DNA from 2 places in the Mesorhizobium sp. f-mel genome. Region 1 is predicted to be linked to the other one. Evidence: predicted binding sites of a transcription regulator. Region 1 holds the regulator's gene; the other holds the start of a gene.

Region 1 (5,659 bases):
GCTGAAACGTGGCCGGCCGCAGGTTGGCCTCAGCCTCAATCCGGAGGCCGCTGCGGTATTGGCCGTCGTGTTGTCGCTGAATTCCCTGTCGGTCGCTGTCATCGACTATGCCGGACAAGTGGTCGCCGAGGAACAGCGCCGGCTGGACACGCTGACCATGTCGCGCGACGAGCTGATCGACGAATGTGTCGCCATCGTCCGGCGCCGGCTCGAAGACCCCGACCTCGACGTCCAAAGCGTCGCCCGCATCGCGCTGGCGATCCAGGGTATTACCGATTCCCATGCGCGCGCCATGTTGTGGTCGCCGATCACGCCGCAGACGAACATCGCCTTCGCCGACATTCTGGAACGCGAGTTCGGCATCCCGGCCATCATGGAGAACGACTGCAACATGATGGCCGTGGCGCTGCGCTGGCGCGACCCGGATCGCTACCGCGACGATTTCATCGCCATCCTGCTCTCGCATGGCATCGGTATGGGGCTGGTGCTGAAGGGCGAGCTGTTCACCGGCACCCATTCCTCAGGCGGCGAATTCGGCCACATGATTCATCGGCCGGGCGGTGCGCTTTGCCGCTGCGGGCGGCGCGGTTGCGTCGAGGCTTATGCCGGCAACTACGCTATCTGGCGCAACGCAAGGCAATTGAGCGAGAACGCCGAGCCGGTCGCCGATGTCAGCGACGCCGAGATGCGGGCACTGGCGGCCCGGGCGCGCGAGACGGACGGACCGGAGCGCGAAGCCTACCGCAAGGCCGGCGAGGCGCTCGGCTTCGGGCTCGGCAGCCTGTTCGCGCTGATCGATCCGGCGCCGGTCGCCATGGTCGGTGCCAGCGCTGCCGCCTTCGACCTGATCGAGCCGGCCCTGCGCGAGGCGATCGCCCAGACCGCCGGCGGCCAGCATTCGGGTTCGATTTCCTTCGACACCGAGCCGAACGAACTGCCGCTGATCCGAGAAGGCTGCGCCATGCGGGCGCTGAGCTTCGTCGACCAGGAGATCTTCGCGCCGAGCATCCAGGCACGAGCCGGCCCGGTCGGAAAGAACGTGGCTTGAACTCGAAGGCAGGGATCCCCGGATCGCGACTTGGGGTGTGTTGAGATTCAGGTCAGGCCGAGTCGAGAATGGTGGGTTCCGAGAACCGGAGCGGAGCGTACTTTGGGTACGTGAGCACCGGAAGCCCAGGAAGCCGGCGTTCGCAGGCCGGCACCACCTGAATATCAGCACATCCCTAGTCTTCCCTGATCGCATAGCCCGCGCCGCGGATGGTGCGGATGACATCGGGCATGCGGCCGTTGTTGACCGCCTTGCGCAACCGGCCGACATGGACGTCCACCGTGCGCTCGTCGATGTAGATCGTCTCGCCCCAGACATTGTCGAGCAATTGGCTGCGCGAGAAGACCCGACCCGGGTGCCGCATCATGAATTCGAGCAGCCGGAATTCGGTCGGCCCGAGCCGGATCTCGCTCTTCTTGCGATAGACCCTGTGCGATTCGCGATCGAGCATGATGTCGCCGACCTTCAGCACGCTGGACAGTACTTCCGGCTTGGCGCGGCGCAGCAGCGCCTTGACCCTGGCCATGAATTCCGGTGTCGAGAACGGCTTGACCAGATAGTCGTCGGCCCCGGTGGAAAGGCCGCGCACCCGGTCGCTCTCCTCGCCGCGCGCGGTCAGCATGATGATCGGCAGCCGCTCGGTTTCGGGACGCACCCGAAGGCGCCGGCAAAGCTCGATGCCCGAAACCGCCGGCACCATCCAGTCGAGCACCAGAAGATCGGGCACGTTTTCCTGCAGCCGGATTTCGGCCTCATCGCCGCGCGTCACCACCTCGACCTGATAGCCTTCGGATTCCAGATTGTAGCGGAGGAGGACGCCCAGCGGCTCTTCATCCTCCACCACCATGATGCGCGGCGCGATCATCGGCCGGTCACTCCTGTCATGTCGCCGGCGCCGACATCGTCGTTTCGTCGAGCTTCGGGCGATCCGCCGGCAATTGCTGCCCGGTCACGACAAAGTAGGCGTTTTCGGCGATGTTGGTGACATGATCGCCGATACGCTCGAGATTCTTGGCGCAGAACAGCAGATGCGTGCAGGCGGTGATGTTGCGCGGATCCTCCATCATGTAGGTCAGGAGTTCGCGAAAAACCGCCGTATATTTCACGTCGATCTTCTGGTCGTCGGCGCGCAGTTCTTTCAACGCGCCGGCATTGCGCGACACATAGTGCTCGACCACCCCGCGGAGCTGCACAAGAACGAGATCCGCCATCGCGTCGATACCGTGCGACAGATTACGCGGCGTGGCGCTCTGCCCGACGGCGCTGACCCGTTTGGCTATGTTTTTGGCCAGGTCGCCGATGCGCTCGAGATCACCGGCCATGCGGATTGCGCCAACCACGGCGCGCAGATCTTGCGCCATCGGCTGCCGCTTGGCGATCAGCGTGATCGCGCTGTCGTCGAGTTCGCGCTGCCGCGCATCCATGATCGCGTCGTCCGAGACGACACGCTGCGCCATCGCATTGTCTGACGCAAGCAACGCGCGGATCGAGGCTGCGACCATCGCGGCGGCGAGCTCGTCCATGTCGCGGATCAGCCTGTCGATGCGGTCCAGTTCCTCGTCGAAAGACGCGACGGTGTGTTCACCCATGATACTGTCCTCGTGTTCGAAATTCGCCGCCGGACCGCTCAGCCGAACCGGCCGGTGATGTAGTCCTGGGTGCGCTTGTCGTCGGGATTGGTGAACATCTTGTCGGTCGCGCCCTCCTCGACAAGGTAGCCGAGATGGAACATCGCCGTGCGTTGCGACACGCGCGCTGCCTGCTGCATCGAGTGGGTTACGATGACGATCGTGTAGTTCTGGCGCAGTTCGTCGATCAGTTCCTCGACGCGGGCGGTGGCGATCGGATCCAGCGCCGAACAGGGCTCGTCCATCAGGATCACTTCCGGCGACACGGCGATAGCGCGCGCGATGCACAGGCGCTGCTGCTGTCCGCCGGAGAGACCGGTGCCCGACTCAAGCAGGCGATCCTTGACCTCGTTGAACAGACCGGCCTTCTTCAGGCTCGATTCAACGATGCCGTCCAACTCGGACTTGCTCCTGGCCAGGCCGTGAATGCGCGGACCGTAGGCGACGTTTTCATAGATCGACTTCGGAAACGGGTTCGGCTTCTGGAAAACCATGCCGACTCGAGCTCGCAACTCGACGACATCGATTTTCGGGTCGTAAACATCCTCGCCGTCGAGCGTTATCTTGCCGCTCACCCGCGCGATATCGATCGTGTCGTTCATTCGGTTCAGGCAACGCAGGAAGGTCGACTTGCCACAGCCCGATGGGCCGATCAACGCCGTCACCTGGTTTTCGCGGACATCGAGGTCCACGTCGAACAGAGCTCGCTTCTCGCCGTAATGAACAGAGACCTTTTCGCCCTTCATCTTGATCGAAGGGGCATTGGTTCCGCTGCTCAGTTTCTGTTCGACGCCGGCTTCCGTCATGATGTTCATATCCTCTACCCCTTACCAGCGCCGCTCGAAGCGCCTGCGCAGTATCACTGCAATGGCGTTCATGATGACCAAAAACAGCAGCAAAATCAAAATCGCCGCCGAAGTCTTCTGCTGGAATCCAGCTTCCGGGAAATCCGCCCACATGAATATCTGCACCGGCAGGATCGTCGCGGGATCGGTAAAGCCGCCGGGAATGTCGACGATGAAGGCGACCATGCCGATCATCAGCAACGGCGCGGTTTCGCCCAGCGCATGCGCCATTCCGAGAATGGTGCCGGTCATGATGCCCGGCATCGCCAGCGGCAGGACGTGATGGAATACGGTCTGGGCCTTGGACGCTCCGATGCCAAGCGCCGCCTCGCGGATCGACGGCGGCACGGCGCGCAGCGAAGCGCGCGAGGCGATAATGATGATCGGCAGGGTCATCAGCGCCAGCACCATGCCGCCGACCACCGGGGCCGAGCGCGGCATGCCGAAGAAATTCAGGAATACGGCAAGTCCAAGCAGGCCGAAGACGATCGAAGGCACAGCCGCCAGATTGTTGATATTCACTTCGATGATCGTCGTCAGCCGGTTCTTGGGCGCAAATTCCTCAAGATAGATCGCCGCCGAAACGCCGATCGGAAAGGCGATGGCGAGCGTAACGATCATTGTCAGGAACGATCCGACGACCGCGCCCCAAACACCGGCCAGTTCCGGCTCGCGGCTTGCGCCGGTGAAGAAGAAGATCGAGTTGAACCGGCTTTCGATCTGGCCGGCGCTCTTCAGCGTGTCGAGCCAGACGATCTCCTTGTCGGAAATTTTTCGCGATGCTTCCGGCGTATCGATGACGCGCAGGAATGCCTGGCCGCTCGCAGCGGGCGCCGTGCTGTCCAGCGCCTCGATCACCGTGCCCTTTGCGACCGCCGTCCCACTAGGCCCCGGCGACAACGCGGTGAGCTTGACCGTGCCGCCGTTGAACACGACCAGCAGCGATGATGCACCGCTCGTCAGCGTGAGCATGCCGTTTTCGCCTTCGGTCGCACCACGGCCGCGCGCCAGCGCCAGCATGGCATCGTCGCCGAAGGTCAGATCGATGTCGCCGCTGGTTTTCGAAGGCGTGACGCTTGTCGAAATCGCTTCGTCCGAACCGACGTCGGCAAGCAAACCCTTAAGATAGAGGTCGGCAAAATCGTCAACTGGAACCGCATAGTCCACCGTTCCTCCGAGCATCCCCGGATCAGCCGCAATATCCTTGCGCAGGAAGACGCCTGTGCCGGTGGAAATCAGCCCGCGCAGCAGACGCCTGTCCTGACGGCTCGTAACATCCGGAAATCTCGCCGCAAGCGCTTCCTGAGCGATGGCGTCGTAGTTCACTTCATCGAGTTTTGCCGGGTCGACCTTGGCCGCCGAAAGATCGATCGGCAGCGTCAGATAGTTCTGCCGCAGCGCCGGGATCGCCTGCGTGACGATCGTCGACAGGAGCAGCACAAGGAAAAGGCCGGCCAACGCGACGGCTCCGGCGCCAAGCCATTTGAACCACGTTTCCGTGCGGTAACGACCCTTCAGCCGCGCCTTCGCGGCACCGTCGGTATGAATGCTGACCGGCCGTCCGACGGCGCCGAATGACGAGATCGCATCAGTCATATTGCTCTCGGTATTTCTGGACGACGCGCAAAGCGACGATGTTGAGGGTAAGCGTGATGCAGAACAGCACCAGGCCGAGTGCGAAGGCTGCCAGCGTCTTGGCGCTGTCGAATTCCTGATCGCCCACTAGCAGCGTCACGATCTGCACGGTCACGGTAGTGACCGCTTCGAGCGGGTTGGCCGTTAGGTTTGCCGCCAGCCCGGCCGCCATGACGACGATCATTGTCTCGCCGATTGCGCGGCTGACGGCAAGCAGCATCGCTGAAACGATGCCCGGAAGGGCAGCAGGAAGGACCACCTTGCGGATGGTTTCCGACTTGGTCGCGCCGAGGCCGGCGGAACCGTCTCTCAGAGATTGCGGAACGGCGTTGATCACATCATCGGAAAGCGAGGAAACGAAGGGAATGATCATGATCCCCATGACCACGCCTGCGGCGAGCGCAGATTCGGACGCGACGTTGAGGCCCAGGCTTTCGCCGATACCGCGGAAGTAGGGCGCAACTGTCAGCGCGGCGAAGAAGCCGTAGACGACGGTCGGGATG
Region 2 (5,659 bases), on a different contig from region 1:
GGAGCCGGCCACCTACGAGCATGTGCCGCCAGAATCGGTCGGCAATCGCCGCCGCGTCATGGTCTCGGACCAGGGCGGCAAGGCCAATTTCCTCGCCGAGTTGAAGCGGCGCGGCATCGAGATGCCGAAAGACGACCACCGGCTCGACGCACTGATCGCTGTGGTCAAGGAGCGCGAGGCCGAAGGCTATGCCTATGAGGGCGCTGATGCCAGCTTCGAGCTGCTGGCGCGCAAGATGCTGCACGGCCTGCCGGAATTCTTCAGCGTCACCTCGTTTCGCTGCATGGTCGAGCGCCGCTTCGACGCCAACGGCCAGCTGAAGACGGTCTCAGAGGCGATCGTCAAGGTGATGGTCGACGGCGAGGAGAAGATGTCGGTGGCCGAAGGACACGGCCCGGTCAATGCGCTCGACATCGCGCTGCGCAAGGATCTCGGAAAATTCCAGAACGAGATCGCCGACCTCGAACTTGCCGACTTCAAGGTGCGTATCCTCAATGGTGGCACCGAGGCGATCACCCGCGTGCTGATCGAATCGCATGACGCAACCGGCGCCCGCTGGTGGACGGTCGGCGTCTCAGAAAACATCATCGACGCCTCGTTCCAGGCGCTGATGGATTCGATCGTCTACAAGCTGATGAAGAACCGCGAGATGGCCGGGCTGGTCGCGGCGGAGTAGGATTGAACCATCAGCGAAAGTCCATTGATCCATCAGAACTTTGCGATGGTCTTGGCCCGGCGGCTGGCGCATAGCGTTGGGCCATGCCCACGCAAGCAATCCAGCTCGAAGCAGACTCAAAGGCCCGGCGTGGCTTTCTATTGGCCCTGGGCGCCTATCTCCTGTGGGGGTTGCTGCCCTTTTACATGAAAGCTGTCGCGCATCTGCCGCTGGCCGAAGTCATCGCGCACCGCATCGTCTGGTCGGTGCCGATTGCCGCCGCCGTTTTGGTCTGGGCCGGCCGCACCGCGGACTTCAAGGCCGCAATCCGTTCGCCGCGCATCATTTCGATGGCGGCGCTGACGGCGGCGCTGATTTCGGTTAACTGGGGCATCTATGTCTGGGCGATCGCGGTCGACCGCACCATCGAGACCGCGCTTGGCTATTACATCAACCCGCTTGTCAGCGTCGTTGTCGGTGCGCTGCTGCTTGGCGAGCGGCTCGACAGGCTGCAAATCGCGGCGGTGCTGCTGGCGGCCATCGCGGTCGCGGTGCTGACGATCAACGCCGGCAAGCTGCCCTGGGTGTCGCTGGTGCTGGCGTTTTCCTTTGCCGCATATGCCTTTTTCCGCAAGACGCTGCCAATCGGTCCCAGCCAGGGCTTTTTGCTCGAGGTGCTGTTGCTGTCGGTGCCGGCGCTCGGCTACATCATCTTGCTCATCGTCACAGGGCAGGACCATTTCGTCTCCAGTTCCCTGAACGATACCGCATTGCTGATCGGCTGCGGCCCGGTCACCGCCATACCGCTGCTGCTGTTTGCCTTCGGCGCCAAGCTGTTGCGTCTTTCCACAATCGGCATCATGCAGTATATCGCGCCGACTATTGTATTTCTGATCGCCGTGCTGATTTTCGGCGAACCCTTCGGCAGCACCCAGGCCATCGCCTTCGGCCTGATCTGGACGGCACTGGCGATCTATTCCTGGTCGATGTTTTCTTCGGCGCGCAAGGCCGGCGCTACATCCCGCGCCCCAGCCGCCTGACGAACAGATAGACGACCGCCGCGACGCCATGCGTCGCAGACGATGCGGTCCTCGATGCCGTCGAGCGTATCGCCCAGGCTCCCGAGTTCCGTCGCCATGCCGTCGAGCGACTGGCCCATGACAGCCTCGATCAGTTCGGCGGGAGAGCGGAATTTGCGCGACCCGTTGTCGATCGTCTTGCGGATATTGTCAACCGACCGTAGCGGCTGCTTGCGGCCGCCGATCAGCGTCGTGTCGTTGAGAGCGAAGCGGAAATGGCCGAGCCCGCGCGCCTCCGCCGAATAGTCGTGGCGCAGGTCCGGCAGATCGCCGCAGAGCCAGTCGCCCTCGAGGTCGATATGGCAGCCATGGCCGGCCGACAGGAAGGCATCGCGCACCGGCGGCCGCGATCTCGTGGCGCGCGCGCATGTCGGAAAGCGGTAGCTGCGCCATGTCCAGTGTGCGGCGGCCGGGTCTTTGGTTCGCGTGCCTTCGGCGGTGAAGTGATAGATGAAGAACAGCCCGTGCTCGTCGGGCAGGTACGGCGACCGGTCGGTGCCTTCCGGGTTGAGAGCGATGTTCATGGTCGCTTCGCCAGCTTTTCGAAAACAACGCCGCGCGGCGGCGGCCGGTGATTCCTAGCACGGGCGCCCCGGTTTCGTGTGACGGTTTCTTGACACTTTGACTGTCATCCGAGGCGCTTACGAACGCCGCTGTTTGGAGGCAATTTGGAAGAATACCCCGTTGACTTGCGTTTAGACAAAGAGCACGACGCAAATCCATGCGGAGGACGTCCGATGCATGCCGGCTTCCAACGAAGCGTACTCATAGCGGTATTGGGGGCCGTCATGGCGAGCTGTGCTGGCCTTTCAGCGCAGCAAACGGGGGCAATAACCGGCTATGGCCCCAACCCCACTTTACCGAAACCAAGACCGACGCTGATCCCGACCGTCAACATCGCCGAGGCGAAAGGCTGGCAGAAAGGTGGTATGCCAACCCCGGCTCGGGGGCTGACGGTGAACGCCTTCGTCACCGGCCTCGACCATCCGCGCTGGCTGCACGTGCTTCCGAACGGCGACGTGTTGGTTGCCGAAACCAATGCCCCTGCCAAGCATGACCAAGGCTTCAGCCTTAGAAAGGTTTTCATGGACCTGGCTATGAAGCGCGCCGGGGCCGCGACCAAAAGCGCCAACCGCATCACGCTCCTGCGCGACACCAATGGCGACGGCATTGCGGATGTGCGCAGGACGTTCGCGGAAGGCCTCAATTCACCGTTCGGTATGACGCTGTCCAAAGGCAGGCTCTATGTAGCGAATACCGACGCGCTCGTCGCTTTCCCCTACTCCAATGGCCAGACCCGAGCCACAACGCCGCCGGAAAAGATCGTCGACTTACCGGCCGGAGATCTCAACCATCATTGGACCAAGGATGTGATCGCAAGTCCGGATGGACGCAAGCTCTATGTCACCGTCGGCTCCAACAGTAACGTTGGAGAAAATGGCATGGCCGCGGAGAAGAATCGCGCCGCCGTCCTTGAAGTGGACCGGTCGACCCGCCGCACCCGGGTCTTCGCGTCAGGGCTGCGCAACCCGAACGGGCTGTCCTGGAACCCTGAAACTGGCGAGCTTTGGGTCGCCGTGAATGAGCGGGACGAGATCGGCGACGATCTCGTCCCGGATTACATGACCTCGGTTCGTGACGGCGCTTTTTACGGCTGGCCCTACAGCTATTTCGGGCAGAACATCGACGAACGCGTCAAGCCCCAGCGCCCCGATCTCGTGGCGAGGGCGGTCAAGCCCGATTATGCGCTGGGTTCCCATACCGCCTCGCTGGGATTGACCTTCTCCAAAGGCACGTCGCTCGGCCCGGCCTACGGCAACGGCGCCTTCGTCGGCCAGCATGGCTCGTGGAATAGAAGCGTGTTCAGCGGTTACAAGGTGATCTTCGTGCCGTTCCGCGATGGTAAACCGAGCGGCCCTCCAAAAGATGTGCTCGCTGGCTTTATCGGGCGTGATGGCAAGGCGATGGGCCGTCCGGTCGGCGTTGCTATCGATCGGACCGGCGCACTGCTCGTCGCCGACGATGTCGGCAATGTCATCTGGCGGGTCCGCCGGGCAAGTCGCCGACTTGCGGGGGGAGTAGGGGAGTAGGATCGCGCTTCATAAGCGCGGTATTCACTACCTACTGCCCTACTGCCCTACTGCCCTACTGCCTTTACTCCCCTAAAGCTTGTCGATTACCGACTGCACACCTTCGGTCGGTGCGTCGACCGATGATCCGGCGACTATGATGGCGGCGACGATCGCTTCCGGATCGTCGACCACCAGCGGCTTGACCCGCTGCGCGGTGTGGATGAAGCCTTCGGCCATCATATGGTCGAGCAGCGCCAGCATCGGGTCCCAGAATCCCCCGACGTTGCCGAAGACGATCGGTTTGCGATGATGGCCGAGCTGGCCCCAGGTCATGATCTCGATGATTTCCTCGACCGTGCCGATGCCGCCCGGCAGCGCCACAAAGGCGTCGGATTTCTCGAACATCGTATGTTTACGCTCGTGCATGTTGTCGGTGATCACGAGCTCGTCGAGCCGGTTAAGCGCGGTTTCGGTGGCCTCCCTGTTGATCAGGAAGCGCGGAATGATGCCCGTCACCTTTCCGCCGGCCCGCAACGCCCCTTCGGCAACGGCTCCCATGATGCCCCTGGTGCCGCCGCCATAGATCAGACGCAGGCCGGACTTGGCGATCGAACGCCCAAGCAGGTGTCCGGCCTTGGCATAGGTTTCATCGCGGCCTGGAGACGAGCCGCAATAGACGCAGATGGATCGAATCGTGTTCATGAGATGATTGGTGATTGGGTCTTTATTCGCGGTCAAGCCCGGGCGGGCTTTTTCTTGCTGGCCTCCTTTTTCTTGTCGGCCCCCTTTTTCTTGTCGGTTTGGGCAAAACAGGCTAGACCGGCATTAGGTGGCTAAGGGCAGGGAAATATGACAATTAATCCAGTAAAGGCGCTTTTGTTCGCCGTCGGCGGCTCCGTCGCCGCGGCGGGAACCGCCTATGTGTCGGGCGCGCTCGACCCGTATCTCAATCGCGCGCCACCGGCGGAAGTGGCATCGCTGACGCCGCCGGCGGAGAAGCCGGCCGAGCCGGGGACCGATGGATCGGTTTCGCCCGCGCCGGCCACAGATGCGAGGGCACCGGCAGCGCCGGCCACGGCCGATGCGATCGCGCCGACCTTCGATATTGTTCGGGTCGAGATCAAGGGCTCTATCGTCGTCGCCGGCAATGCCGCACCCAGCGCCAAGGTCGAGATTCTCAACGGTTCGACGGTTCTCGGCTCGACGGTCGCCGGCGCCGATGGTGCTTTTGCCATCGTTCTCGACGATCCGCTGAAACCCGGCGATTACACGATCGCGCTGCGCTCAATGACCGGCAATGTCGTGACCCCCTCGGCGCAGACAGCCGTCGTCTCGATTCCCCAGAGTCCTGCTGGCCAGGTGCTGGCGATGATCGAAGAGCCGGGCAGGGCCTCCGAATTGCTCACCGTTCCTACACCCGAGAAGAAGCCTGAAGCGCCTGTTGGCGACAAGGCGGCCGCCCCGGCTGCCGAGGACTCCGCTGCCGGGGACCCCGCTGCCGCAGCACCGGCCCCAGGCGCACCGGCTGCCACGGCGCCGGCCACTGCCGAAGTCGCCCCCGCGCCGGCTCCGGACATGCCTGTCGCACCGGCGACACCAGCTGCAGGGCCAAAGATCGTCGTCGAAGCCATCGAGATCGACGGCAACAAGATCTTCGTCGCCGGGCTCGCCGATCCCGGCCGCAAGGTGCGCGCCTATGCCAACGATATCTTGCTCGGCGACGCGAAAACTTCGCCCGACGGCCACTTCCTGGTCGAGGCGACGCGCAGCATTCCCGTTGGCACCTACACCATCCATGTCGACGCACTCGATGCCGACGGGGCAAAGGTGCTGGCCCGCGCCGCCGTGCCGTT

The links. The regulator PhoB, encoded in region 1, activates phosphate uptake and scavenging genes when phosphate is short. The targets are predictions, from matches to a motif close to TGTCATNNANCTGTCAT.
Region 2: ACWUKX_RS13910 (CorA family divalent cation transporter) is a predicted target of PhoB. The motif match lies at 2,337-2,353, and genes of this name have one in related genera.

Annotation. Positions count from the first base shown of each region.
Region 1 covers NZ_JBSPTO010000005.1:205,008-210,666, forward strand. The annotation lists gene ACWUKX_RS10225 (ROK family protein) at 1-1,048, shown strand, start outside; gene phoB (phosphate regulon transcriptional regulator PhoB) at 1,224-1,913, opposite strand; gene phoU (phosphate signaling complex protein PhoU) at 1,930-2,637, opposite strand; gene pstB (phosphate ABC transporter ATP-binding protein PstB) at 2,676-3,491, opposite strand; gene pstA (phosphate ABC transporter permease PstA) at 3,504-5,117, opposite strand; gene pstC (phosphate ABC transporter permease subunit PstC) at 5,110-5,659, opposite strand, start outside.
Region 2 covers NZ_JBSPTO010000009.1:39,102-44,760, forward strand. The annotation lists gene cimA (citramalate synthase) at 1-676, shown strand, start outside; gene rarD (EamA family transporter RarD) at 760-1,695, shown strand; gene ACWUKX_RS13910 (CorA family divalent cation transporter) at 1,629-2,258, opposite strand; gene ACWUKX_RS13915 (PQQ-dependent sugar dehydrogenase) at 2,472-3,824, shown strand; gene ACWUKX_RS13920 (LOG family protein) at 3,897-4,508, opposite strand; gene ACWUKX_RS13925 (LysM peptidoglycan-binding domain-containing protein) at 4,656-5,659, shown strand, end outside.